DNA from 2 places in the Bacillus sp. UNCCL81 genome. Region 2 is predicted to be linked to the other one. Evidence: a T-box and tRNA genes for the amino acid it is inferred to sense, from the RefSeq annotation. Region 2 holds a T-box; the other holds one or more tRNA genes.

Region 1 (15,418 bases), on a different contig from region 2:
ATGCAATTGCAACTGCAAATCCTAATGAATCTGCTGCATCAGTTAATGGTTTTACAAGAACTGAATTTAACCAATCATTAAAGAATACGCCATTCGAAATGTATAATCTGAACAATAAACCAATTAATGCAACGATAAAGATTGTTAACATACCTGGTAATAACTTTGCAAATGCTTTCGATACTGCTGGTGGAACGCCATCTGGTAATTTAATAACTAATTGTTTCACTCTAGCTAATCGTACAAAAATTTCAGTCGCAATAATCGCAACGATAATTCCTGTAAATAAAGCCGTTGAGTTTAATGAATTCCAACTAATAAATCCCCAAGTTCCACCTGTAGCTGTCTTACCACCATTTAATGTAACTGATACCGCAGCTAATGATTGTGGAACTAGTACGAAGTAACACGCTAATGCAACCAGCATTGCTTCAAAACCTTCATCACCATAAGAACGAGCTAATCTATGCGCGATCCCTACTACAGCAAATACTGTCATAAATGCAAATGTTCCCCACCAAATATCACTGCCTAGTGTTTTCCAGTTTGCACCAAAGACTGTTACCATCATTTTGTCGTAGCCGTGGATTGCGCCACCTAAATTATTAATAAGTACAGCAAAAGCTCCAATCATCGTAATGGCAATCATGCCAATTAACGCATCACGAATCGCTAACAAATGACGTTGATTACCAAACTTCGCTGCAGCAGGCATTATATACTTTTCAGCAAAACGCATCATTCAAATACACCTTCTTTTCTCTCTAGATTTTTAATTCCCCGTTTTACTTTTTCAAATTTAAAGCCATTTCCAGTACAGCTTCACCATTCATCAATCCATAGTGCACTGGATTAATTGTATCTACTGGTATCCCTTTAGGTTCAGCTAATTTTTTCATTTCTGAGACTAAATAACGAACCTGTGGACCAAGTAGTAATACATCCGCTTTAGCTAAATTTTCTTTCGCCTCATCACCAGCAACAGCCCATATTGTTGCTTGAATACCTTTCGCCTTAGCTGCTTGTTCCATTTTTGTAACTAGTAGACTAGTCGACATTCCCGCAGAACATACCAATAAGATCTTCATCCTACACCTCCTCAATTATTCTTGTCGATGAAACGCTTACATTTTTACAAATAATGACAAAAGAATTACGCGTTACAAGGACAAGTTGTGTAATCAATTTAAATATTGCAAATTCCGTGCCAATATTCCGAAAAATCTATCTATTTAAAAATACAACAAAAAAACCCTGATAAATCAAGGTTTTCAAAACGTAACATTTATTTAAAATATTAGTGTTTTATAAGTGTGTAGGCACAATTGATACTGTGTTTGCAATTACACAATAGTGTGTTAAGAAATTCCCAAAATAGGATATCTCCTAGCCGAAGTGTGTCATTCGACAACACATTAAGATTATTCTTCAACTGTTAAATGAGTTTTACAAAATTCAAATACTTCTTTTTCCTCATCTTCTTCCAAATCAAAATCTAAATACTGATTTGACTCAGCTTCATATAAGTCATATTTAATTAATTTCGACTCCTCACCATTTACTCCAAAAAGTACTTTTATATATATACCTTTTTCATTAAATAATTCATCATCCTCTGGTACATTGATATAAAGAATAAACTCATATCGATCACCTTCAATGATACCAAATGGATCTTTTATTTCTTCTACAGTGTATTCTGCAATCGTTAACACAAAAACATTCCCTTCAATTTTAATATGTACTATTATACACAAAGGAATGGACAAAAAGAAAGACGCCTGCCGCAGCAGACGTCTTGATGCGTTTGAGGCGAGAGACCGGGCGGCCACATCCGCGCGTTTAGCTTGCGCATATCTCTCGTCTTACTCAAATTAGCTCATCGCAAAGAGTAATATATCATATATTTAGGAAAAAGGATAGAGGAAATAAATAGAAGCAGGAAAAAGAACCGAATAATTTTTATAAATACAAAGTCACTCAGCTCTTTTTTTAGTAAATTTAAGATGATAATAAACATTCTCTAATTTAAATACAGAATTTAATGATTTTTAGGTCGATGCAGTATTTTTTCTTTTTAGAAGTTGAATACAGTTTATAAGTTTCTTTAAATTTTAATTCTCTTTCTATTTCATCTTTATTGATTTGTGCCATTTCTTCAAGAAACCAAGAATTCATATCCATTTGAATAACCTCCCTTTATATACTTTTAATATATGACTTAAAGTACCGGGAACCCATTCTTCATTGGATGGAGTTTTAATACATCTTTAGTTGTAAGGTAAAGGTAGGATTTAAGGCTGAGATTCAGGGTTTAAAGGAGGAAAAATAAAAACCGAACGATAATATCTGATAATTAACAGATTTTATCGCTCGGTTTATTCTTTTAGCGCGCTCGACAGGATTCGAACCTGCGACACACGGTACCGGAAACCGATGCTCTATCCACTGAGCTACGAACGCATTATATAATATCTAATTAAAATAAGTATAGTGTATCTGTCGCCCCAATCTCAGCAGGTAGTTGCAAGGAGCAGCTCGATTGGTGCGCTGCAGTTTCGCTTTGTAGCTTATTCGGACGTGCTCTATCCACTGAGCTACGAACGCATTATATAATATCTAATTAAAATAAGTATAGTGTATCTGTCGCCCCAATCTCAGTAAGTTTATGCAAGGAGTGGCTCGATTGGTGCGCTGATGTTTTGCTATGTAGCTTATTCGGACGTGCTCTATCCAACTGAGCTACGAACGCATTTTAATATATGGTTAAAATAAGTATTTCGTATTGTCGCCCCAATCTCAGTAAGTTTATGCAAGTAGCGGCTCGATTGGTGCGCTGATGTTTCGCTTTGTAGCTTATTCGTAAGTTTATAAGAAAATCTTATGTTTTATTATATCGTTAGAATGTTCTGACCGCAATAATTTAGGTTTCTTTTTGAGTAGGAAAAAGAAGAAGATACACTTTGGAATGGTTTGTGTGCATTTTCTTTTATAAATTTAGTTTTGATGGCTTGTAAAAGCGTTAAAAACTCATCGTCTTCTATATACAGGCGACGCGATGAATTTATATTTAATATACCAACAAAAATATAGAAATTGTTTATTAAGAAGTTAAAAATATTTAGAGCAAATTTTAGATAAATAATTTCAAATGATTAGTTTATAAGTTCATGGTCGATCTTAATTGAAATACAAACTGATTAATAAACTGTTATTTTACGCTAAGTAAAGGATATTAAATTAGCCTTTTATCGTAAGCTTTTTTAATAAGCAACTTGATTGGAACGGAGGGGTGCTCGACTCCTATGGGATATGCGGGAAGCCTGAGACCCCACAGGAACGAACGTGACGAGGAGGCTCAGGTCTCGCCCCATGGAAAGCGAGCACACTGTAGTGGAAATCAACATCACTAAACTCCCTTTACGAAAATTTGGTAGTTTAACAAGGCTCTATATTTCAAACAAGAATATGCTCCAATCATTTTGTTACTAGTTTTTTAACTTATCAAAAGAAAAACTACATAAAGTTACGTTTAATAATAGGAAAAGTCGTTAATGATGTTGAAGTATTAGATAAATAAATATGTTATAAAAGGTCAAGAATTTTAAGTTTGAATAATACATTAAATATAGCATCTGTTTTATTTGACCTTTTCTGACCTTAAAGGTATTATTGTATTAATCATTAATTTGTTTTAAACAAGGAGGAGAAAAAATGAATTTAATTCCTACAGTTATTGAACAAACAAGTCGTGGTGAGCGTGCGTATGATATATACTCTCGTCTATTAAAAGACCGCATCATCATGTTAGGTAGCGCAATCGATGATAACGTAGCTAACTCAATTGTTTCACAACTTTTATTTTTAGCAGCAGAAGATCCAGATAAGGATATTTCATTATACATAAATAGTCCAGGAGGAAGTATTACTGCTGGTATGGCTATCTATGATACGATGAACTTTATTAAGCCTCAAGTATCTACAATTTGTATTGGTATGGCGGCTTCAATGGGTGCGTTCTTATTATCTGCTGGGGAAAAAGGAAAGAGATATGCTCTTCCAAATGCAGAAGTTATGATTCACCAACCATTAGGTGGTGCTCAAGGTCAAGCTACTGAAATCGAAATTGCAGCTAAGCGAATCTTGTTCTTACGTGATAAATTAAACAAAATTCTTGCAGATCGTACTGGTCAACCATTAGATACAATCGAGCGTGATACAGAGCGCGATAACTTTATGACTGCAGACCGTGCATTAGAATACGGATTAATTGATAAAGTAATTTCTAATACTGCAGCTATTAAATAGTAAGAATAAACTAGCCGAAATTTTTCGGCTAGTTTTTTTGTAAAAAAAATTGGACATCCAACTTGTGAATGTCCAATTACATTAAATTTCTTCTCCGATAAAGTCCATTACGGCTTCCATTGCTTCAACTTCATCGTCACCAGTAACAGTAATTACGATTTCTTCTCCATGGGGTACAGCAAGGCTCATAACACCCATGATACTCTTTACGTTTACTTGTTTACCTTTGTAAGCTAATAATACTTCTGAACGAAATCTCGTAGCAACTTGAACAAATTGTGCTGCTGGACGAGCCTGTATTCCAGTTTCTAATAGTACTCTCCCTTTTTTCTCAATCATTTTTTTCTTCCCTCTTAACTTTTATTTTATTTTTATTGGTTCTCCCGCTCTTAGTTTATCAGCTATTTCATCTATTTTACGTAGGCGATGATTGATTCCTGATTTACTAATTGCTCCGCTAGATACCATTTCACCTAACTCTTTTAATGTAACATCCTCATACGCTACTCGAAGTTCTGCAATTTCACGTAGCTTTGGCGGTAATATATCTAAACCAACTGAGTTTTGGATATAACGTATATTTTCAATTTGCCTGAAGGCTGCACTGATCGTTTTATTTAAGTTCGCAGTTTCACAATTTACTAGACGATTAACACTGTTTCTCATATCTCTTACAATTCGGATATCTTCAAACCTTAATAAAGCTGAATGTGCACCAACAACGTTTAAAAACTCAGTAATTTTTTCTGCTTCTTTTAAGTACGTAATATAACCTTTACGTCTCTCCAGTGTTTTAGCATTTAATCCGAACTCATTCATTAGACGACAAATTTCTTCCGTATGCTCTTTATATAGTGAAAAAATTTCTAAATGATATGAAGATGTCTCTGGATTATTTACCGAACCACCAGCTAGAAAAGCACCTCTTAAATAGGAGCGTTTACAACATTTCTTCGTAATTAGCTCTTTCGCTATTTCATTCGTAAAGGTAAATCCTTCACCAGTTATATAAAGATCATTTAAAATATGTTTCGCTTCTTCTTTTATTCGAACAATATATACATTGTTCTTTTTAAGACGCATTTTTTTACGAACGAGCAATTCAACGTCCACATCATAAACACGTTTAATTAATACATATATTCTTCTCGCAATTGCTGCATTTTCAGTAACTACATCTACTATAAATTGGCGATTCGCAATTGATAATGAACCATTCATTCGAATTAAAGAGGATAGCTCAGATTTTGAACAACAATCTTTGATCTCAATCGTTGTTAATTCTTTTTTCGTTTCTGATGCAAAGGACATTTGAATCACCCCCTCCTTCTAGCTCTAAATATTTTTTCATTATTCTTTTATTTTTGTCGGGATTAGATCACATAAAATTTCTGCTAACTTTACTGTATCATGCCTAATCACATTATCATCATATTTAACGATCGACTTATGAACAATTTCTAGATTTAAAGATTCAAGCTCATTTATATCTAGTTTTACTTGTTGAGCATGTTCTTCCTTATAAAGTTCTAAAATATTTTTAGGCATCGTGCCTTCATTTACGATAATTGTATCGATAAAACTTGAGTCTAAATGCTGGTACAGAGCCCTTACATGATCACTAGCTGTATAATGTAAAGTTTCACCCGCTTGAGTCATCACATTACATACATATACTTTTCTAGCTTTTGAATTTACAACAGCCTTCCCAATTTTAGTAACTAATAGATTAGGAAGGATACTCGTATATAAACTACCTGGTCCAATTACGATTAAGTCAGCACGATTAATTTCATCAAGCGCCTCTTTTAAAGGTTCAACATTTCCTGGTGCTAAAAATACTCTTTTAATCTTTTTACCAGAATAAGGAATTTTCGACTCACCTGAAACAATTGTCCCATCTTCTAATTCAGCTTTTAATACGACACTTTGATTAGCTGCTGGTATAACTTTCCCTCTAACATTTAATACCCTTCGCATTTCAATGATTGCACGGTAAAAATCACCTGTAATCGCAGTCATTGCGCTTAGCATTAAATTACCAAGAGAATGCCCAGAAAGGTCTCCAGATGTTGCAAATCGATGTTGGAATAATTCTTCCAACATCGGTTCCACATCTGATAACGCAGCAAGTACATTTCGTACATCACCAGGTGGTGGAATTTTTAACTCGTCACGTAATCGTCCAGAGCTACCACCATCATCTGCGACTGTTACAATTGCGGTAATATCAACGGGATGTTTTTTCAATCCACGTACTAAAACAGATAGTCCCGTTCCGCCTCCAATTATTACTATTTTTGAACGTTGACTAACCATTACTTATGACTCCTTTTTTCAACGTCCCGATGACTAACATTCGTATCATATTGATCCTTATAGTAGTTAGCTAAATACTCTGCTAAAGTAACAGAGCGATGCTGTCCACCCGTACATCCGATCGCAATGATTAGTTGTCGTTTACCTTCTCTTTTATATTGAGGTAACATAAAACTAATTAAATCAATTAATTTCAGCATAAATTCCGTTGTCTCATTAAATTTAAGAACGTAAGAGGAAACTTCCTCATCTAAGCCAGTTAAGGGACGCATTGATTCAATATAAAATGGATTTGGTAAAAATCGTACGTCAAATACTAAATCCGCATCAATCGGTATTCCGTACTTAAAACCGAATGACTGAATATTTACTGAAAAACCTTCTTGTTCATTTTCTCTAAATTGTTCAATTATTTTTTCTCGTAATATTTTAGGTTTTAAATCTGAAGTATCATAAATTAATTGTGCACGCCCTTTTACCTCGGCTAAAAGAGTACGTTCCAACTCAATTCCTTTTAATGGAGAACCCGTTGGAGAAAGTGGATGTGAACGACGAGTTTCTTTGTAGCGAGTAACGAGTGCAGCATTCGTTGCGTCTAAAAATAAAATTTGAGGGATAATTGACGGAGTAGACATTAATTGATCTAACGAACTCCCTAACTGATCAAAAAATTCTCTTCCTCGTAAATCCATAACAAGAGCAACTTTATCTGTTGTATTGTGATCCGGGTCCTTTAATAGCTCTACAAATTTTGGAAGTAGAGCAGGAGGAAGATTATCAACACAGAAGTAACCGATATCTTCTAACGCTTGAACAACGACAGTCTTTCCAGCACCCGACATTCCAGTTATAATAACCATTTTTACATGTGATCTTGTAGGCATTTAACTCAACCCTTTCTATAATTTAAGTTAACTCGGATTTAAGCGATACCTTAATAATTCAAAGTCCGGTGTATAGACAAAGGTACCATGTAAAATTTCTTTACCCTTCAGTAAATAATCAATAATATGATAGTCACCTGCTGCCATAGGAAGGTTTTTCACTTCATCTATCGCATGCCAGCGAAGAATTCCTTCTTCACACTCATCTTGATTTTCACCGTCAAACTCGGTAGCTAAAAATGAAAACATCATCCATTCATTCACTACCTTAGCATCTTCTTCTATAATAATTGTAAAAACACCTTTTAATTTTGGGTTTTTTAAGTATATACCTGTTTCTTCACGATATTCACGAACAACTGCTTCTCTAATGTTTTCACCTGGCTCCATCTTGCCGCCGGGTGCAACCCACCAGTTTCTTCTAGGTTTTTGTAGCAAGAGGATATTATTTTCATTTACCAAAACACAATGTGTAACTCTTTGCATTTCTTATACCTCACTTACAATTTGGACTTGCAGTTGGTTGAAACTGCCCAATCTATATTATACCGTTAAACTAGTCAGACAACAACTTGTTAAGAGTGGGAATTAGGGTTGACAGGTACAGGCTAAAGGAAAAGATTTTGTGGGTTCGAACTACGGTCGAGGAACAGAACCGATCATTTTCGGAGACAAATAAAGAAAACTCACCGATTGCCGAGCTTTAAAGACTAAAGGCGTAGTTGCACTTATACTTAATTGCTAAAAATTTGCAACTACGTCAGTTCCTCATTCGTCGCTGTAAATTTAAACTTTAAAGCACAAAAAAAGGGAACATGGACAAGCGCATATCCATGTTCCTATATATATTAGGGGGCTCTCTGGTTATTGTCTATATTACAGTAACTATATTTCAAGAGAGTTACACCCTAATTACATATAAGTTTCAGAATATTACAATTTTGTTCACAATTCTAAAACTTAATTTTATCGTTTTTAATCAAGATTAGTTAGTTTTAGATAATTCTTCTTTTAATTCTTCAATATAATGTTGTACTGCTTGAGCAGCAATACTTCCGTCTCCAGTAGCTGTTACAACTTGACGTAAAGTTTTTTCACGAACATCACCAGCAGCAAAAATACCTGGTACTCTTGTTTCCATTACATCATTTGTTTCAATATAACCATTTTCATTTGTAATACCTAAACTTAAGAATGGTTTTGTTAATGGCAGCATGCCAATATAGATAAATACGCCATCAGTTTTAAATTCAGATTCTTCACCATTTTGAGTATCTACAAGCGTTACGCTACTTACTTTACCATCAGTTCCGTTTACTTCTTTAATTGTTGAATTCCAAATAAATGAAATCTTTTCATTTGCAAATGCACGGTCTTGAAGAATTTTTTGAGCACGTAATTGATCTCTACGGTGAACGATTGTAACTTTAGAAGCATATCGAGTTAAATATACGCCTTCTTCTACCGCTGAATCTCCGCCACCTATAACTACTAATTCTTTATCCTTAAAGAATGCTCCATCACAAACAGCACAGTAAGATACACCACGTCCTCCAAGCTCTTGCTCACCTGGAACACCAATTTTTTTGTATTCTGCACCAGTTGAAATAATAATTGCGCGTGTTTTGTATTCTTTTTTACCAGCAATGATTGTTTTATATTCTTTACCGTCGATAATTTCTTTAATGTCTCCATAAGCGTATTCAGCACCAAATTTTTTCGCATGATCAAACATTTTATTTGATAAATCCGGGCCTAAAATACTATCAAAACCTGGGTAGTTTTCAATTTCTTCAGTATTTGCCATCTGTCCACCTGGAATACCACGTTCCATCATTAATGTAGAAAGATTTGCACGAGATGTATATACAGCTGCAGTCATCCCTGCAGGACCAGCTCCAATGATAATAACATCATAAATTTTTTCTTCCATTTCTTAATCACTCCTTGTACTTAAATGGCTAATTGCCCTACTTCATTAACTAACACTATCCTAATACGCGATGACATAAAACAACAAATCATATGCTCATGATAAAGAAAACTCTTCGACTGACGAGCCTTCACCTTCGAGTACAAATCCTTGCTGCCAATTTATACTCACCTTAATGAGAAATAAAGAAAGCTTGCATTAACACCATCTGGTATTAAAACAAGCTTCGAATGGCGCTAATGCCTTTATTTAATAAATAGGTAGAGATATTATAGTTTGCTGCAATTTTCTTTTGTGATACACGATTTACTTCATTTTCAACAAGATAATGTGTAGCAGCTAATAAAACCTCTTCACTTACAGGTAATTCTTTATATTTTACTGTAAGTTCACAAATAGCGAAAAACCATAATTGAAGATGATTACGTAGTATTATATAATCTTCTTCCCAAGTTGTCTGTACTTTCTTTGCGCCGTTAATCGCAATATTCAATGACGGATGAGGCTCTAGATAACACATATTATTTAGTAGAACTTGTTCTAATTGTTCATCGAGACCAATATTTTCTAATGGATTCAAATCTTGAAGGATTGAACTAAATTTTTGTTCATAATAATATTCCTTCATAAAATAGATTAATCCCCATCTCTCACTATTCGAATTGGAGTGTTTTGCTTGGTATTCTGTTTCAACCATTAATTGTTCAATTTCATTTGATGAATGCTTTTTTTCAGCCCATGGAGCCAATTCCTCATGATCATCAAATTCACTTGTCATTTCAAAATTCCAAATACGTTCCGCCGTTTCAATTCTTCCAGATTGATATGCTGCATCACAGAACATATAATAAAACTGTATTTCACGATCTGGTCGTTCCATGTACAGTAAATTAAATAACTTATAAGCTTCTTCATACTTCTTGAACTGATAGAAAAGTACGCCAAGCTTGTGGCGGTGCTCTTCAGAAATTGGAACAATATTTGATAAGCCTTCAAGATATTGTAGAGCAATTTCTTGTTCGTTTAATATTCTTTTTAACATTGTTAAATGAATTAAAGCTGATAAATTACCTGGATTTTGTTCTAAAACATATTGTAATACTCTTTCAGCTTCTTCAGGATTTCCTAAATGAAGCTCTACTAAAGCTAAGTTATTATAAGCTGGCCAAAATTCTTGATACTTATCAACAATATTAAGTAAAGTTGTTTTAGCAGATTTCCAATCATGATTTGCCAAATAGCTTGTAACTCGCTCTTGAAGTACTAATAAATCATCATTAATACTTAAATCATCATCTTCTTCACTATGAATAATATCTAAATAGTCTTCTAGTTCTTCTAATTGCTCTTCATCCGTGCCAATTTCTAAATACTTTTGAGCATACAAATTGGCTTTTTGGAATAATCCTAATTCAAAAAATGCAAATGCTAATAAATAATATACATCCTCATTTGTTGGATATTTATCTAAAATATATTCTAAAATAGTTATTGTAGTTTGATATTGATGTAATGATAAAAGTTTTCTAGAAATATCTATAAGAACTGTTTGATTTTCTTCATTTTCAGCAGCTTTTTTCAAATAATAAATCGCTTGCTCAGAATCGTTACTATTATAAGCTTTCATCCCTTTTTCGTAGAAATAATCTTTCGGTAACGAGAACGAAACGACATTATGAAGTTGATTTGTTTGATTCCCCAAATTTTCAGACATTCGATCCTCCAGTTTTTCAAGCTTATCACAGTATATCACATAAAAAGAGGAAATAGTCGCCGTCCAAATTATAAGAATTTTAAACGAACGTACAATTTCCACATTATCTAAATAAGTTGTCAAAGTATTATTTTAACCGAAACAAAAAATATTGAAAACCACTTTTTTTAAGAGTTTAAATAGTAGTTTCAGATTGAGGTAATGAAATAATAACCATAGGATTACCTCCAACAAATGCACCAGCTGGAACGTCCTTGTTGACAAGTGTTGCAGCTGAAACTTTCGCACCATCACCTATTGTGACCCCCGGCAGAACTGTCGTGTTTGCACCAACTAACACATTATTACCAATAATGACTTCTCCTAATCGATATTCATTAATTAAATATTCATGCGCCAAGATTGTTGTATTATAGCCGATAATCGAATTCCTACCAACTGAGATTAATTCTGGAAACATTAAATCAGGCGTTACTTTAAACGCAAAGGATGTATACTCTCCTACTTTCATTCCAATGAGATTCCGATACATCCAGTTTTTCAATCTAAAGAAAGGGATATAACGGGCTATTTCAATGACAATAGTATTTCGAAATGTTTTCCAAAATGAAACAGTCTTGTACACTTGCCAAAGTGAATTTTCACCTTCAATTAGGTACCGTTTCGTTTTCCTCAATTCTCATCAATCCCTAAAATTGGTAAGAGATCACTCATCTTTTCAAGCATATAATCAGGTTTAAAAGTAGCTAAAAATTCTCTTCCTTTTAGTGACCAAGCAACCCCTGCTGTTTTCGTTCCAGCATTTTGACCACCTTCAATATCATGGTAATTATCGCCAACCATTATACTCTCTTCAGGAATAGAATTTAATTTTTTAAGAGCTAATTGAATAGGTTCTGGATGTGGCTTTGCATTTTGTACGTCATCTATTGTGATAACAATATCAAAGAATTGCTTTAATCGACTAAAACTTAAACCCATTTCAACAACATTTCGTGCCTTTGTTGTTACAATCCCTATTTTATAGCCTAATTTGTGTAAAGTTTCGATCGTTTCATAAACCGTTTCATATTCCTCAACAAACTCATCATGCATCTTCATGTTAAAACGACGATATTCCGAGATGAACTCTTCAACTCTTTCTTCATCTACCGTAGAGAATGATTCAGTTAAAGTTGGCCCCATAAAGGGTATAACATGTTCACGTTTATATTGTTCAGGATAATATTTATTCAAAGTATGCAAGAATGAAGCAATAATTAATTCATTTGTATTGATTAAAGTACCATCTAAATCAAAAAGTATCGTATTTATTTTCATAAGATTTCCTTTCTATTTCATTTCAGCTTTTAAACTAGATTCTGTTTTTCTACCAACTCTACCTACAATTCTTGCTACGATACAAGTAACAACTAATGCGACAAAAAAACGAATTAAAAATAAGTATAAAACTGGAATCCCTAAAGGAATAAAGAGAAGTGTATCTTCTACTACAGCATGGCATGCTACTAAAAATAAGAAAACGAGGTATAAATCTCGTTTCGAAACACCATCTTCTTTAACAGCTTGAATCATAACACCTGCTCCAAAAGCTAATCCAAAAAACAATCCCGCAGCTAATGTAACTCCAGCTTTTGCTTCAACACCGATTAATTTAGTAAATGGAGATAATGCTTTCGTTATATAATTCATCCACCCAAAATCTTTTGCAATTTGAATAACTAGCATTAAGGGGAAAACAATTTTAATAAGATTAAAAATACCCATTAATGACGAAATGATAGCATTATAAACGATATCCCATCCCGACTGGTTAACGCTTTCTGCAACAGCAATGCCTTTATGAACAATTTCTGTTCCACCAGACCAAAAGAAATGGATACAAATAGCAGAAATAATTGCAAATCCAATCCTTACTAAAACAACAAAGGATGCTCGAACTCCTACAGCAGTAGCTACTGTCGTTTCAACAAATAGATTATGAGAAAAACTTAACATAACTGCTAGGATTAATGCCTCCTTAACAGTTAAATCCATCGGTAGCATTGCTCCAAGGGCCGCATATAAATTTAAAACATTTCCTAAAACTAATACTAATGCTGCATCTCCCTTTAAACCGATAAAACTCATTAATGGTTCAAGAATATTCACAAACCAGTCCATTAGTGCAGTTTCTTTAATAATCGTTAAAATGAAAGAAATAGGGAAAATTATTTTCCCTATTTTCCAAGAAGTTTGTAAACCAACTAGTAACCCTCTCTTTAAAGTTTCCAACGTGCTCCCCACTCCTGTTTTTACAAACTTATGCGTCTAAATAACGCTCCTTCGATAATCCTTTAACTCTTCGATAAACAAGAATGAAAATAGATAATATGATAATGACGACTGATATAAATTGAGCCATTCTAATTGTACTTGTTAACATTAAACTATCTGTTCTTAGTCCTTCAATAAAGAAACGACCAACAGAATACCAAATTAAATAAGTTAAAAACATTTCACCACGTCTTAGATTCACTCTTCTTAAAATTAGTAAGAAGATAATCCCTAATAAACTCCATAATGATTCATATAAAAATGTTGGATGATAATACGTTCCATCAATATACATTTGATTAATGATCCAAGTAGGTAAATGAAGACTTTCTAAAAATGATCTAGTTACTGGACCACCATGAGCCTCTTGGTTCATGAAGTTTCCCCAACGTCCAAGCATTTGGCCTACTAAAATACTTGGTGCTGCGATATCGGCAAGCTTCCAAAATGAAATGCCTCTTTTCTTTGCAAAGAAATAACTAGCTATAAATGCTCCAATTAAACCACCGTGAATAGCTAATCCACCATGCCAAATGGCCGGTATTTCACTAACATGCTTAGAATAGTAGCTCCACTCAAAGAGTACATAATAAATTCTAGCCCCTATAATCGCAGAAGGTAGAGCTACTAAAATAAGATCCAAAAATGTATCATCAGGTATTCCACGTCGTTTACTTTCACGAATTGCTAACCATAAACCTAATACAACACCTAATCCGATCAATACCCCATACCATTTTATTGAAAGAGGACCTAAGTGTAAAAATACTTTATCTAATGGCTGAATATTTGACTCCATTCCAATTTCCCCACTTTTCCATTAAATTAAATCACTAACATTATTACCGCCTTGAATTACTTTTTCTAAACGATCTGCAAATTGCTGAGCTGCATTTACACCCATATTTTTCAAACGGAAATTCATCGCTGCTACTTCAATAATAACAGCTAAATTTCGACCAGGTCGAACAGGCAATGTGATTTTCGAGATATCAGTATCTAATATTTTAAGTTTTTCATCGTCTAAACCAACTCGATCGTAAACCTTTTGGGAGTCCCAAGTCTCCAAATCAATGTTCAACGTAATACGCTTGTAATTACGTACAGATCCTGCTCCAAAAAGAGTCATTACATTGATAATTCCTAATCCACGAATTTCCAATAAATGCTCAATTAATTCTGGCGATGAACCAATTAGCGTATCCTCATCCGTTTGACGAATCTCTACAGAATCATCTGCTACCAATCTATGACCACGTTTTACTAACTCTAGGGCCGTTTCACTTTTACCAACTCCACTTTTTCCAGTAATTAATACACCGACACCGTAAATATCAACTAGTACACCATGTAACGCTGTAGTTGGAGCAAGTTTAGCCTCTAAATAACTCGTAAGTCTACTATACGCTTTAGTTGTCTTACTGTTTGATAGTAAAATAGGTACGCCAGTTTCTTCCCCAGCTTCAATTAATTCGGGTGGAATGTCTAAACCTCGCGTCACGATAATACAAGGCGTATCATCTGCACAAAGCTTTCTTAATCGACCGTGTTTTTCTTCGTCAGTTAAGTTATGATAAAAAGTTAATTCTGTTTTCCCTAATATTTGTACTCGATCAGATGGATAGTATGTAAAAAATCCTGCCACCTCTATACCTGGACGAGATAAATCAGTCGTGTTAATCGAACGATTCAAACCTGCACTTCCACTAATGACCTCTAATTTAAAATACTCAACTAAATTCTTTGTACGTAATTTAGCCATACAAGCCTCCTAAGGATTAATAATTATGTATTATCTCTCATATTGTACCATTTTTAAACTTTGTGGGAAAATGTCGACAAGTCACTAACCGCGCTAGAACGATTAAAAATCATTAATGTAAATGTGAATTTATCACGATATTTAGTAATTTCAATAGCTTTAGCATTTAATGATACCAAGTT
Region 2 (15,418 bases):
GTATCAACTGGTCAGTTCATCGTATTGTTTAACAATCACTTTTAGAGATTAGTAATCTATCCTAAGGTGATGACCGTCCTCGTTAACTATTGTTAGCGAGGATTTTTTTGTTTATAGTTGTTGAATTAATACTAACCAAATATTCTATCTTTGAATATGTTAATTAATGTATGTGTTAATTAATAAATGATTGGTATAGATTGAAAAAATCATACTTGCTGATGCAGTGAGATTTTAAGAAGGTGTTTATTAAATTGAAAACTAGTATTATTATTTTGACTTATAATCAGCTCGAGGTATCGAAAAAATGCTTTGAAAGTCTTGCTAAATATACAAAGGAAGATGAAGTAGAAATTATTGTTATTGATAATGGCTCGACTGATGGCACAAGAGATTACTTAAAAAAATATCCTTCCTTTATTACAATCTTTAATGAGATAAATATGGGGTTTGCTAAAGGTTGTAATCAAGGAATTGAAGTCGCTACAGGTGATAACTTGTTATTTTTAAATAATGATACAATCGTTACAGAAAATTGGTTAGATGCAATGCTTACTCTTTTATATAGTAATGATAAAATTGGCATGGTTGGACCTGTAAGTAATTATGTAAGTGGATTACAGCGAATTAATGTTGATTATCAAAATGATCAAGAAATTAATGATTTTTCATTAAGATATTGTGCAAGTGTAAAAGGAATGTCAAAGCAAGTATTAAGATTAGTAGGATTTTGTTTATTAGTTAGACGCGAATTAATTGATCGATTAGAAGGATTTGATGAAAGGTTTAAACTAGGGTCATTTGAAGATGATGATATTTGTTTAAGGACTATTTTAGAAGGATATGAATTGCATATTGCATTAGATTCATTTGTTCATCATTATGGGCACATGACATTCAATGGAAATAGTGATATTAACATAAATCACCTATATATTGAAAATAGAATGAAGTATATCGAGAAGTGGGGAAACAAATTAATAGATATTGGGTATCCGAAGACGGAAATTATTGAGATGGTACCAGGTAACACAAATAATGTATTAGAAGTTGGTTGCTTAGCTGGAGCAACAGGTCTAGAAATTAAAAATCTATATAAATGTGAATTATATGGAACAGAAAGTGATTCAGAATTATCCTCTATTGCATCACAATTTTACAAGAGGATTGATAAAATTGGAATTGGAGAAGTTTCCCACAGTTACCCCGAGGCGTTTTTTGATTTAATCATAATTGATAATATTGTCAACCAGCTTGTAGATCCTTGGAGTTTTGTAAAAGAAATTACCAATCTATTAAAACCATCTGGGTCAATTATTTGTAGAGTTCCAAATGTTTCCCATGGTGAAGTTCTCTTTCAATTATTACAAGGCCAATGGAATTATTTACACGCGGGAATATTGAAAAAAGAAAATATTAGATTTTTCACGCCTCAAACAATTAATACGCTATTTCCAACTGACCAATTTGAAGTGACGACGAAAAAGAATGAAAAAATAAATGTAGATTTAAATATTAAGTTGTTTTTTGAAGAAGTAGTTCATTTAGCTCATAGTTTTGGAATAAATCTTGAACAACTAACTTCAAATCTTGAAATATATAATATGCTCTTGTTAATAAGAAAAAAATGATTAAAAGGCAGTTGAGAGTCCTCAGCTGCCTTCGTTATTTAATCTATTTGAAAAATATTCTCTATTTGAAAGAATGCTTGGGTGTGTTGGGTAAAAATGATAGGCTAATTCATTGTGCTCATTTGCAAGGTGCAATTCACCTATTCTGTCATAGCAGACAGCTAGCTGTAAATGTGGTAGCCATGTAGTACATGATGGGTTGAGAAGAATTAAACGATTGTTCACCTTATTTAAGATTGCTTCTTTATACCAATAAATAGCCGAATTGAAATTATTTTTCTCAAAAAAAGTATAAGCCAATCTACAACATGTTTCTGGATGGGTATTGCCATATTTAAGAGCTCTTAATAACCAAGTAGTTTCTAAGTCTCTTAGATTAAACTCGTTATAACAATTAGCAATATAATGACAAGCAAGAATATTAAGTTCTTCAAAAGGCTGATCTAATCTCAAAAATTTTAAAAAATACTTTATTGATTGATCATGTTGATGATCTGAGCTTAATTCTTTCGCATAATAAAACAAATCCATTGTTGAAAGCTTGAGGTTGTTAGTTAGCATTTGTTCATATATTTGAATATTTTCTTTTGTATTTTGTGTAAAAGGAAGATCTGTAATAACAAGATTAGTAGAAAATGATTTAGAGGTTTGCTCATTTTTCATATTCGGGGAATGACTTTTTGGACTTAATCTTTTAAATAATCTATTAATTATTTGTTTACTTTTTACATTCCAACCGATTTGATAATCGACAGCTACATTATAAACTTCATTGTTTATTGATTGTTTTAGATTAGAAAATGTTAAACGATCATTTTCTAGTAAAACTTCACTATGGTTTAGTAAAAGTATAAAGTCTTTTGTTGCCAATGATTTTGAAAAATTTAATGCATTTATTTCATCCACACCATCAAAAACATGTATTTGGTCTGTAAACTGTCTTACTAGCTCAATCGTTCGATCGTGGGAAATCATATCAACGATGATAATTTCATCAACTAAGCTACTAACTGAACTTAAACATCTTTCAATTGTGGCTTCATTATTTTGTACAACCATGCATAAACTGACTGTGATCAAGCTATCACCCTTTTCTATAATTTTAATTTTGTATTAAATGATTGATAATAATTTAGTGTTGATATACTTAATTAGTAGTTTCCAAATCATCTATTATAGTTACTAAACAGATAGGATAGGAAATATAAAGTTAGTAGATAGTAAGGGTAAGTTATTGATCTTTAAAATATGAGCGGAAATACTCTTTGTTGTGAAGAACAGAAGGGTTATTCGGAACATAGCTTGCTGCTATATCATTATATTTTCTAGCAGTAAGTTGATCGCCTAATCGACTATAGCAAAGACATAGCTGTAGATTAGGTAACCAAGTGTAACATGCTTGATTAATAAAAGGACTACTTGTAGGAACATCAACAAGTGTGGCAAGTTTATACCATGAAATAGCACGTGTAAAATCACCTTTGTGAAGATATACAAATCCTAAACGACAGCAGTTTTCTCCACGTGGACCATCATATGAAAAAGATCTTAGACAACTACTTATCGCGTTTTCCAATTCGTTTAGATTTAAATAGCAGTCTGCCATTTTACCACATGCTTGAATATTATCTTCGTACCAGCCTTTTCCTTCATCAAGAAACAATTTATACCATTCAATTGCCTTTTCGTATAACTGATGATCTACGCATTCATTTGCATAATAGTATTTGTCACGCGGACTTAATTCATTACCTGAAGAAATCGCATTTTCATAAATCTTTAAATTGCGATCAGAAAACTCTTTGTCTTTTTGATGGATAATTGCAGCATCCGATTGAATAATTTCGCCGTAAACTTCTAAATATTCATGTACGAAACCAATCCATTTAAAGTTTCTTTCTCGCTTAACGATTCGATTACGTACAGAACTAAAGCTCGGATTACCATTTTCATCAAAAGCTAGATGATATTTCATTCCGACCGCGTCGACATTTTTAGATAATGACTTTTTTAATTTAAGTAATTTTTTCGCATTTTCGTCAGTGATAATATCATCAGCATCTAGCCACATAATATAGTCCTTCGTTGCCTTAGAAAAAGCAAAATTTCTTGCTGCCGAGAAATCATTGATCCAAGTAAAATCATATATTGAATTTGTAAACTTTTTAGCTATTTCTTTTGTTTTGTCTGTAGAACCAGTATCAATAATGACAATTTCGTCTACTATATTAGATACAGATGATAAACATCTGGAAAGTACAGCTTCTTCGTTTTTAACAATCATACAAAGACTTAAAGTTATTGGGTTTTTTTTCATGAATTCCACCTCAATTTTATGTTATTAAGGTTGTCAACAAATGGTGTCATTCATAAAGTTCAAAAAATATTTAATCTTGAATTTCTACATTAGATATGATTAAATGGAAAAAATGAATATTGAAAATTTTTAGATGAAGAGAGTAATCTTATTTTGAATCTTGTAGAGAGTTGGGGATGGTGGAAGCCTAACAGAGCGAATATGATGAAGCGCACTTCGGAGAAGCAGTCTGAAATAATAGTAGGACTTTGCCGGGGAAGACCTCGTTAACAAATTTTAAAGCTGGTTCAATATATTTGAACAATTAGAGTGGTACCGCGGATTAGTTAAACCCGTCTCTTATGATAGAGACGGGTTTTTTATATTTTGGAGAGGATTGATCCTAATGAATTATGTAAATATGTATAGTGAACAAATTGAAAAAGCTTTAAATGGGTCACTAACTTTAACTGAAATTAACTCACTTATTGAAAAACCGAATTATGCAGATCAAGGTGATTTAGCATTTCCTTGTTTCCAATTAGCAAAAGCATTAAAAAAATCTCCAGTTATAATTGCAAAGGAAATTGCACTACAGATTAATCATGATTTAATTAAAAAAGTAGAAGCGAACGGCCCGTACGTAAACTGCTTTTTGAATAAAAAGCTAGTAAGTAAGCAAGTAATTGAATTAGTTCTTGGTCAAGGGAAGGAATATGGAAATCAAGTAATTGGTGAAGACAAAACGGTTGCGATTGATTGTTCCTCACCAAATATTGCAAAGCCATTTTCGATGGGTCACTTGCGTTCAACAATGATTGGAAATTCAATTGCTAAAATAGCTGAAAAAAATGGGTATAAATCAATAAAAATTAATCACCTTGGAGACTGGGGAACACAGTTTGGGAAATTAATTGTTGCTTATAAACTTTGGGGTAATCAAGATGCAGTAAAAGAAAATCCAATCAAAGAACTTTTAAAATTATATGTTAAATTTCATGAAGAAGTTGAAAAAGAGCCTCAACTTGAGGAAGAAGCTAGAAGCTGGTTTAAGCAATTAGAGGAAAAAAATGAAGAAGCTTTACATTTATGGAAGTGGTTCCGTGATGAGTCCCTTAAAGAATTCATGTTAGTTTATGATTTATTAGGTGTAAACTTTGATAGCTTTAACGGAGAAGCATTTTACAATGATAAAATGGACCGCGTTATTGAACTTCTAGAGCAAAAAAACCTTTTAGTGGAATCTGAGGGTGCTGATGTTGTTGAATTAACTGAAAAGGAATTACCACCATGCTTAATTAGAAAATCTGATGGAGCTACGCTGTATGCTACAAGAGATCTAGCTGCTGCACTTTATCGTAAAGAAACATACGATTTTGATAAGGCGGTGTATGTTGTAGGTGGAGAACAGGCATTGCATTTTGATCAAGTATTTACAGTTTTGAAGAAAATGGGTTATGAATGGGCGAATGAAATGGTACATGTTCCATTCGGTTTAATCCTACAAAACGGTAAAAAAATGTCAACGCGAAAAGGGAAAATTGTTCTTTTAGAAGAAGTAATTGAGGAAGCAATTAGCTTAGCTAGTCAGAATATTGCAGAAAAAAATCCTACACTAAAAAATAAAGAAGAAGTTGCAAAAATGGTTGGAGTCGGTGCAATTATTTTCCAAGATTTAAAAAATGATCGTATGAATAACATCGAATTTTCACTAGACCAAATGCTAAAATTTGAAGGTGAAACAGGGCCATATGTACAATACTCAATAGCGAGAACAAATTCAATTTTAGATAAAGCTTCATCACAGGATTTAAATAAACAAGATGGACTGGATGATTCATATAGTTGGGACATTATAAAACATATACTTGAGTTCCCAAATAAAGTTACACGTAGTTTTGCGCAATTTGAACCATCTGTCATTGCTAAATATACAATAGATTTGGCACAAAGCTTCAATAAATATTATGGAAATACTCATATTCTAACAAATGATGACCAATTAGAGAGTAGATTAGCATTAATTAAAGTCGTTTCAATTGTTTTAGAAGAAGGACTAAGATTATTAGGAATACGTGCTCCAAAAGAAATGTAAAGTAACAGGTATTGAAGAAATTTTTATCTTCAATACCTGTTTTCTTTTTGATTTGATCGTAGTACACAAAACACAGTCTTTCTAATTTTTAGTACATATAAATAATTATGTAAGGATTACGATTAACAATGTATCCAAATCATAAAGGATTAACATGGTCTAAGAAAACAATTAAAATTTAAAACTTTTATTGAAAATGATTATCATTTACATTTATAATGAATTTAAGATATTTAGAGAATAAGGGGAAACGTTCAATGTCGATATTAAATTTTATTAAAAATAGAAGAACGATTAGAGATACAAAAAGGGATTCAATTAATATGGATGATTTAATGGAGCTACTTGAAGCAGCATCTTATGCTCCCTTCCACAGCAAAGAAGAGCCTTGGCAATTTATTATGGTATCAGAAGAAAAAGAAAAAGAATATTATGCTTCAAAAATTGTAGATAGCTATGAAAGAATGGAATTAACTGAAACATATACAGTTGAGAAAATTAAAAAATCAACTGAATTCTTTAAAACATATATCATCGACACACCAATGCATTTAATTATTACGGCAGACCACTCAGAAAATGAAAAGAAAAATCTAGAAGCGATTGGAGCAACCTGTGCATTTGTTCAAAATTTACAATTAGCAGCTTGGGAAAAAAATATTGGAATGGTATGGCGAACAAATCCTTATATTTTTGATAAACAATTTTACAAAGAGATGGGTATTCCCGAGAATCGAAAAATTTTAGGGGCTCTTCATATCGGTTATATCAATTCAATCCCAAAAGGAACAAAGAAAAGAAAACATCCAAGTGAATGGACATCAAAGCTTAGTCAAAATATTTCACTTTAAAAGGTTTGAAAAACAAAAAAGAGAGAACGAAAACAATTTTTTCGTCTCTCTTTTTTATATTAATTAAAACACCTTAGTAGTCCAGTTTTCGCCATTCCATACATCTGTAACTAATCCTTGGTAGAATTCAGGTTCGTGACAGATAATTAAAAGACTTCCTTTGTACTCTTTTAGTGCGCGTTTTAGTTCTTCTTTAGCATCTACATCTAAATGGTTAGTAGGCTCATCGAGTACAAGTAAGTTTGTTTCTTGATTAATTAACTTACATAAACGAACTTTCGCCTTTTCTCCACCACTTAAAACTGCAACTTTACTCTCAATATGCTTAGTCGTTAAACCACATTTTGCAAGTGCAGAACGAACTTCATATTGTGTAAATGATGGGAATTCATCCCAAACTTCATCGATACATGTTTTATTATTATCACTTTTTACTTCTTGTTCGAAGTATCCAATGTGAAGGAATTCACCGCGCTCAACTTCACCAGAAATTGGTTTAATATCACCAAGTAAACTACGCATTAACGTCGTTTTACCGATACCGTTCGCACCAACTAAAGCAATTTTCTGTCCACGTTCCATACGTAGATTTAACGGTTTTGATAGAGGCTCATCGTAACCAATCACTAAATCTTTTGCTTCAAAAATTAATTTACCTGAAGTACGAGCAGGTTTGAAGTTGAATTCTGGTTTTGGCTTTTCACGTGCAAGCTCAATTACATCCATTTTATCAAGTTTCTTTTGGCGAGACATAGCCATATTACGAGTAGAAACACGAGCTTTATTACGAGCAACGAAATCTTTTAGTTCAGAGATTTCTTGTTGTTGACGTTTATATGCTGATTCTAATTGTGATTTTTTCATTTCATGAATTCCTTTGAAATTATCATAATCACCAACATAACGATTTAATTCTTGGTTTTCCATATGATAAATCAAGTTAATAACACTATTTAAAAAAGGAATATCATGTGAAATTAAAATAAATGCATTTTCATACTCTTGTAAATAGCGCTTTAACCATTCAATATGTTGCTCATCTAAATAGTTAGTAGGCTCATCGAGTAATAAGATATCTGGTTTTTCTAAAAGAAGTTTTGATAGAAGAACCTTTGAACGTTGACCACCAGAAAGTTCTGTTACATCACGATCAAGTCCGATATCTTCTAAACCTAAACCACGACCAATTTCTTCAACTTTAGCATCAATAATATAGAAATCATTATTTGTTAAAGTATCTTGAAGAACACCTACATCTTCAAGCATTTTCTCCATTTCTTCCGGAGTTGCTTCAGCCATTTTTACATATAAATCATTAATTTCATTTTCCATATCAAACATATATTGGAAAGCACTTTTTAATACGTCACGAATTGACATACCTGGCTGCAATACAGCATGCTGATCTAAATAACCTACACGTACTTTTTTAGACCATTCAACCTTACCTTCATCAGGCTGTAATTTTCCAGTAACGATATTCATGAAAGTTGATTTACCTTCACCATTTGCACCAATAAGACCGATATGTTCACCTTTTAATAGACGGAATGATACATCATTAAAAATTGCACGATCACCGAATCCATGGCTTAAGTTTTTTACAGTTAAAATACTCATAGATCGACACCTTTTCTTTATTTTTCATATAATAATGTTCTTTATGAAAGAACGTAATTTAAACAGTCACCATCTAATTATAGTCTGCAACAGGGTATGTGTTCAACAGTAAATTAAGTTATAACGTATGGGGGGCGAGTTAGAAGCGAGGGGACCTTTTAAAAAAGGAAAAAAAATCCATATCCCCCTACTATTCCTATCCCCATATTTTTGTATTTAATGTATAATTCAGAAGTGTAATAGTCAAAAAGTGGGTTTAAAAGGCGTATAAATATACAATTAGCCATACCTACTATTCAGAGGAGGAAGTTTAATGTTTGGTAAAGTTGCTGCAGATATGCTTGGTTTAAGTGATGTAGGTAGTGTTATTGAACCGAAAAATTATGACAAAGTTGATTCTGACGATTATGTAATGCATGAAGATAATGAAAAAATTTATTTCTTAATTAAATCAAAATCAGATGAGTATTGCTTTACGAATAAAGCCTTAATTCATTTAGATGGTACAAGTGCAATCAGTAAGAAGCGTACACTTCATCGTTATAATTATCACACACATAAAATCACACATGTTTTACTTGAAACAGCTGGTACAATTGATTTAGATGTTGAAATTAAGTTCAATATTGGCGGTAGAGAGTTTTCGATTGATGTTCATAAAAAACATATTGAACAAGTTAAGGATCTGTATAAAGCTTTACTAATGATTGCTGAAATTAGTCATGAAAACGAAAAAGCACTAGGATATGCAAAAGAAAGCATCGAAATTGCTTCTTCAACATTAGGCCGAGTAACTTCAAATGAAAATAATTTAGTGAACAGTTTTAAAGAAATTAATGAAGCTGCTTTTGAATGGTTAATGAAGTCAAGAGAACAATACAAAGTTAAAGATTTCGGATCAGTATTTGAGAAGTATATTAATAACTAATAAGGTAAAGAAAGGTCTCGTAAGTCAAAGTGCTTATGAGACTTTTTTTGTGCTGGTGAATGTCTTAAATTAGAGAAATACGAATAAAGGATTCATGAAAAGTAAAAAAACAAAAGATGAAATATAGTAACTCATAAGTGGTTCATGAGTAAGTAAAAAAGCAAAAAGCTGAGATATAGTACCTCATAAAGGGCTCATGAGTAAGTAAAAATGGAAAAAGCTGAAATTTAGTAACTCATAAAGGTTTCATTAGTGAAATCTCCTATTATTTTTGGAGTAATCAGTTTACCAAATCAAGAATATAAAAAGAAAACTCACAAGGAACATATACCTTACCTTGTGAGTTTTCTTTGATTAAAGTTTAAAATTAATCTTCTGCTCTTTGACGGTTTAAAATAGTAGCATCTGGGCATCGTTTTTTTATTTCTTGTAAAAAGTTTTCTTCATTTTCAGGAAGTGAAAGTAAGTCAAATCCGTACTTTTTGTATTCGATTTTTAAGCGTTTAAAGGTCCAGGCAGGTGATGAAATTGGATTATTCGAGAAACTAACTGTTCTAATTTCATTATATGGAATGATAATTGTTATAAATCCAAATTTTGATTTGAATTCGGTTTCTGTTAATTCATGGTATGTGTTGAATAATGCCCAAGCTAGAACAATCAATATTGGTAATAAAAAGACAAAAACTACTAAACTTAATATGATTCCTGTACGATCAGCTTCAATTATGCTGATGATGGGTACTGAAATAATGATGGGAATTAAGCTCAGAATTAGGACGACTAATAGAGGGTTTTTCTTCACTTTAAATTTCATGGCACACCTTGATCCTATCCTAATATTTGATTTAAGTGGTGTTTCATATGGTCAATGTAGTCAGTAAATAACCAACTCAGTGTAACAGATTCTTCGTTTTGACTAGTATATTGTAGTTTCCATTGTTCTTCCGAAATGTTTGCGAGCACAATCATGAAACGTGAATTTAAGGCAGTCCATAACGTAAGAATTTCTTCAATTGTATAGCTATTTTGATAATCATTTAATTCTACCCATGAGTTTTGTTTATAAAGCTCCAAAACTAGTTCATCTTTAGAGGACAATCTATCTATAAATCTTTTATGATTCATAGTAGCAGAATCGCAAAGATGTCCGAGGATTTCTTTTTTAGACCATTTTGTAGGACTTGGTTTATAATCTGTATTCGATAAGGCTCTGATGATTTTTGGAACGGATTGGATTAGACTGCTAAATTCGTTTATTAAATTATTCATCTAAATATTCCTCCTTCGTTTCTACATGTTATGAATATGTTTAAACATTTTTCTTTATGAGTCTTTAGACAAGCCATAGGTGAATAGGTTATTAGTAGGACAATCTTGGAGGTGGCTTGATGTTAATCTTTTTACTTTATGTCGGATTGTTAGTTGGAGTGTTAGCAGTTTATAAAGATGCCATTAAGCGGGATGTTAATAATCTTGGGTTTCAAATGATCGGTTATTATGTACTAGCTTCTTTACCATTTAGGTTATTTTGGTTACCGATCCCTTTTGGATTTTTGATTTGTTTATTTTTATTATCTAAACCGATGCTTCGATATAAAAAACAAAAACAAGTTGCTAGCCTATTAGGTTTCATAATATTTATATTAGATGCTGTATTCTAAATGAATGTTTAGAATACAGCTTTTTTGATGTTTCCATATCCGTAAGAATGCATTGATGAAAATCATTTTTTAGCAATCTTTAATGCCTTTTCGGTATTAGCAAAATGTAATTTCGTTAAACTTCGTAAAGCTTCAAAACCTTTTATTTTAATTAGTTTTGCAGCGGCTTGATCAACTTTTGCTCCTGCACCTTTTGGTAAGGTCATGCCAGCTTTTTCACTTAATTGATCCATTTGTTGTAGGAAAGCATAGCGGGCTAAGATCGAAGAAACTGCAACTGAGAGATGCAAACCTTCTGCTTTTGTAGCGAATTGAACTTTATCACGAATAACTTCTTTTGTTCCTTTTAAATATCCGTAGTACAGATTTGGAGGAGTAAATTGATCAATTAAAATTGCGTCATATTTTTTATCTTCCAATTTTGAAATAGTATTTCGAATTGCTTGGTTATGTAAAAGAGCCTTTAGTTTATTCATATTATAGCCTTTTTCTTGCATAGCATTGTATTTCTCATTGTGTAGTACTAAGAGGCTGTAGGTAACGACATGAACAATTTTTTTTGCTATGCTGCATATGGCCTCGTCAGTTAGTTCTTTCGAATCTTTTACGCCTAATTCTTTTAATAATTCGAATTGACTTGGTTCTACAAAAGAAGCTACTACAGTCATCGGTCCAAAGTAGTCGCCTGTACCAACCTCATCACTACCTATTACTGCAAGACTTGAAAAGTTTTTTGGTAAAGTTGATTTCGTATTTGTTGGGTTTACCTTTTTAGTAGTTTGGCTAGCCGATTTACCTTGCCATTTACTTACTTCAGCATCACAATTTGAGCCTTGAAACATTACTTTACCAGATTTATATGCAGTGATTGTACAGCCACTTGGTTTGGCCATAAATACTCCACCTTGTGGTACTTTTGATTGAAGGCTACTTTGGTAGTGTGCTTTCATCTTTAAGAGAGTATCCTCAGAAACTGTTAATACAGTGTTTGACATAAATTTCTCCTTTATAAATGGATATTTTCCAATACTTTTGATTGTATTGAATTTCATGTTATAGTTAAGGTTAGAATGTTTATAGCTGAATGGAGGTATGAAGTTGTCCAATTCTTCATCGAAACAAAAACTAAATGTAACTATTTATGGGCAACATTATGCAATTACTGGTGACGAGTCAACAGATCATATTCGCCATGTTGCCTCAATTGTAGATGATAAAATGAAAGAAATAAATAAAAAGAATCCATTATTAGATACTAATAAATTAGCTGTATTAACAGCAATAAATATTGTAAGTGATTATGTAAAATTAAAAGAAAGAGCTGAAATGCTCGAAAAATTATTAGAAAAACAAACGAAAAGTGAGCAGAACGAGAATGATTGATTTAATTATACTTATTATTTTTAGTTTAGGAATTTTGACAGGTTGGAGAAGAGGATTTATTAGCAGCCTTGTACGATTACTAGGTTTTTTACTATCCATATACCTAGCTTATCATTATTATGAGCAGACCGCTACTTCGCTTAAAAAAATATTTCCAATTCATATAAGCGGTGGTCAAGTCGTAAACGCAGATCAGTTTGTCTATGAAATTATTGCCTTTGCTTTACTATTTATTGGGACAAGGCTAGTTATTTCATTTATTGGTTCATTATTAAATGGAGTTTTCCAATTACCTGTTTTAAAGCAGATGAACTCCTTCTTAGGTGGTATTTTTGGTTTTATAGAGGTTTATTTATTTGCGGTTTTGGCGCTTTTTATCGCTTTAATCGTACCAATAGATACGCTACATGTTTTATTACATAAATCAAATATTGCGTATTTTATGGTTCAACATACACCATTTATATCAAATCAATTAATGGAATTATGGAACGGAATTTCTAGTTCTGAGATACTTTAATCGAATTTTTAGTGAAAAAACAATTTCTATGTTAAGTAGGTGACTTAAAATGCACAAAAAAGAGTTAATTAAACTGTTAGAACAAATTGCTACTTATTTAGAACTAAAAGGTGAGAATGCTTTTAAAATATCAGCATTTCGTAAAGCGGCAAATGCATTAGAAACTGATGAAAGAAGTCTTGAGCAAATCGACGACTTTACTGCAATAAAAGGAATCGGAAAAGGGACTTCTGCAGTAATTTTAGAATATATTGAAACTGGTAAAAGTACGGTATTGGAAGAACTACAAGAATCATTGCCTAAAACTTTACTTCCTTTACTCAGACTACCAGGATTAGGTGGGAAAAAAGTAGCTAAGCTTTATCAAACATTACAAATTGAAAGCATGGAGCAATTAAAAGAAGCATGCTTAAATGGTAAGCTACAAGGGCTAGCTGGATTCGGAAAAAAGACAGAGCAAAATATTTTAGAATCAATTGAGGAGTTTGGTAAGCAGCCTGAACGCTTGCCGCTTGCAGATGTATTACCAATTGCTGATAAAATTGAAGCTTATTTAGCAGAAATGAACGATGTTGAAAAGTATTCAAGAGCAGGCAGCTTACGAAGAGTACGTGAAACAGTTAAAGATTTAGACTTTATTGTTGCATCAAATAAACCGGAAAGCATTAAAGAACAATTACTTTCGATGCCGGAAATCGTTCGAATAATTGCACAAGGTGATACAAAAGTTTCTCTTGTTTTAAAAGGTGTTGAATATGAGATTTCAGTTGACTTCCGAATTATTCAACCTAAGGAGTTTGCGACAACGCTGCATCATTTTACAGGTTCTAAGGATCATAATGTAGCTATGCGTCAATTGGCTAAAGAACGTGAGGAAAAAATTAGTGAGTATGGTGTTGAGAATGTTAATACTGGAGAAGTTCTAACATTTGATAATGAAGAAGATTTTTATGCTCACTTTAATTTACCTTGTTTTCCACCTGAAATTCGAGAGGATGGAAAGGAAGTTTCAACTTTTACAAACGATTACCCATTAATTCGTTTAGAAGATATGAAATCTGATTTACATATGCACTCTACATGGAGTGATGGTGGCTATTCAATCGAAGAAATGGCAGATGCATGTCGTGCGAAGGGGTATAAATATATTGTCATCACAGACCATTCACAATATTTAAAGGTTGCGAACGGTTTAACTCCTGAGCGCTTATGGAAACAAAAAGAAGAAATTCAGCGTGTTAATGAAAAATACACTGATTTCACAATTCTGCATGGGGTAGAAATGGATATTTTACCTGATGGATCGTTAGATTACGAAGATGATGTTTTACGTTCACTTGATTTTGTTATTGCATCAATTCATTCTAGCTTTAGTCAAGATGAAGAGACAATCATGATGCGTTTAAAAAATGCAATGAGAAACCCTTATGTTAGCATGATTGGGCATCCAACAGGACGCAAAATAGGTAGAAGAGCTGGGTACAAAGTAAATGCTGAAGAATTAATTTCTGTAGCAAAAGAAACAGGTACAATTTTAGAATTAAATGCAAATCCAAATCGTTTAGATTTAAATAAAGAAATGTTAATTATGGCACAGGAAGCTGGTGTGATGCTATCTATTAATACGGATGCACATAACATTGATATGCTAGAGCATATGACTGTCGGGGTTAGTGCGGCCAAGAAGGCTTGGTTAAAAAGAGAAAATATTGTAAATACATTTGAATTACACGAACTTTTAAGCTTGATTGAAAGGAAACGTAATCGAGTGTAAGGAGGTTACGGGGCATATGAAACGTACGTTAAGAGTTTTAGAGTACGATAAAATAAAAGAACAATTACTTAAACACGCTTCATCTTCACTAGGTAAGGAACGGATAAAAAACCTTTTACCAAGTACTAGTTATGATGAAGTTGTAGAACTACATGAATCAACCGACGAAGCTGTGAAAGTTATTCGTCTACGAGGAAATGTACCTCTAGGCGGATTATCGGATATAAGAATGCAAGTAAAAAGGGCAGATATTGGTGGAATGCTATCTCCTTCTGAGCTAATTGCGATTTCGGGTGTTACATATGCTGGGCGTCAAATGATTCGATTTATTGAGGGCTTAATTGAGAGTGAAGTAGAAATTCCATACTTAGAATCATTAAGTGAGCAAATCATTCCTTTATTAGAATTAGATAAAAATATAAAAGCTGCTATTGGTGATAATGGAGAAGTTTTAGATGACGCTAGTGTGACACTTCGAACAATTCGTGGACAAGTTCGAACAGCTGAAGCTCGAATTCGTGAAAAATTAGAGAGTCTAACTAGAGGTGCAAATGCACAAAAAATGTTATCAGATTCAATCGTAACGATTCGTAATGATCGTTTCGTTATTCCAGTAAAACAAGAATATCGACATGTTTATGGTGGTATTGTGCATG

The links. The T-box of region 2 lies ahead of argS (arginine--tRNA ligase). A T-box ahead of a tRNA ligase gene usually reads a tRNA of that ligase, here a tRNA-Arg.
Region 1: it encodes a tRNA-Arg, which carries the amino acid that the T-box ahead of argS (arginine--tRNA ligase) is inferred to sense. The anticodon was not compared.

Annotation. Positions count from the first base shown of each region.
Region 1 covers NZ_FOMF01000006.1:185,954-201,371, reverse strand. The annotation lists gene BM319_RS14820 (PTS sugar transporter subunit IIC) at 1-742, opposite strand, end outside; gene BM319_RS14815 (PTS sugar transporter subunit IIB) at 786-1,088, opposite strand; gene BM319_RS14810 (DUF6509 family protein) at 1,422-1,715, opposite strand; gene BM319_RS24760 (hypothetical protein) at 2,029-2,184, opposite strand; tRNA gene BM319_RS14805 (tRNA-Arg) at 2,391-2,463, opposite strand; gene clpP (ATP-dependent Clp endopeptidase proteolytic subunit ClpP) at 3,715-4,308, shown strand; gene BM319_RS14795 (HPr family phosphocarrier protein) at 4,390-4,647, opposite strand; gene whiA (DNA-binding protein WhiA) at 4,669-5,619, opposite strand; gene mgfK (gluconeogenesis morphogenetic factor MgfK) at 5,659-6,627, opposite strand; gene rapZ (RNase adapter RapZ) at 6,627-7,511, opposite strand; gene BM319_RS14775 (NUDIX hydrolase) at 7,539-7,997, opposite strand; gene trxB (thioredoxin-disulfide reductase) at 8,497-9,444, opposite strand; gene BM319_RS14765 (tetratricopeptide repeat protein) at 9,659-11,158, opposite strand; gene BM319_RS14760 (acyltransferase) at 11,334-11,834, opposite strand; gene ppaX (pyrophosphatase PpaX) at 11,831-12,478, opposite strand; gene BM319_RS14750 (nucleoside recognition domain-containing protein) at 12,491-13,432, opposite strand; gene lgt (prolipoprotein diacylglyceryl transferase) at 13,461-14,273, opposite strand; gene hprK (HPr(Ser) kinase/phosphatase) at 14,295-15,236, opposite strand.
Region 2 covers NZ_FOMF01000004.1:533,884-549,301, reverse strand. The annotation lists partial or broken gene BM319_RS24715 (collagen-like protein) at 1-32, shown strand, start outside; gene BM319_RS12090 (glycosyltransferase) at 255-1,631, shown strand; gene BM319_RS12085 (glycosyltransferase) at 1,653-2,711, opposite strand; gene BM319_RS12080 (tetratricopeptide repeat-containing glycosyltransferase family 2 protein) at 2,863-3,948, opposite strand; T-box leader at 4,070-4,291, shown strand; gene argS (arginine--tRNA ligase) at 4,334-6,022, shown strand; gene BM319_RS12070 (nitroreductase family protein) at 6,280-6,873, shown strand; gene BM319_RS12065 (ABC-F family ATP-binding cassette domain-containing protein) at 6,937-8,493, opposite strand; gene BM319_RS12060 (PH domain-containing protein) at 8,807-9,421, shown strand; gene BM319_RS12055 (PH domain-containing protein) at 9,789-10,238, opposite strand; gene BM319_RS12050 (DinB family protein) at 10,253-10,693, opposite strand; gene BM319_RS12045 (hypothetical protein) at 10,813-11,085, shown strand; gene rnhC (ribonuclease HIII) at 11,148-12,080, opposite strand; gene zapA (cell division protein ZapA) at 12,178-12,468, shown strand; gene BM319_RS12030 (CvpA family protein) at 12,461-12,988, shown strand; gene polX (DNA polymerase/3'-5' exonuclease PolX) at 13,038-14,762, shown strand; gene BM319_RS12020 (endonuclease MutS2) at 14,779-15,418, shown strand, end outside.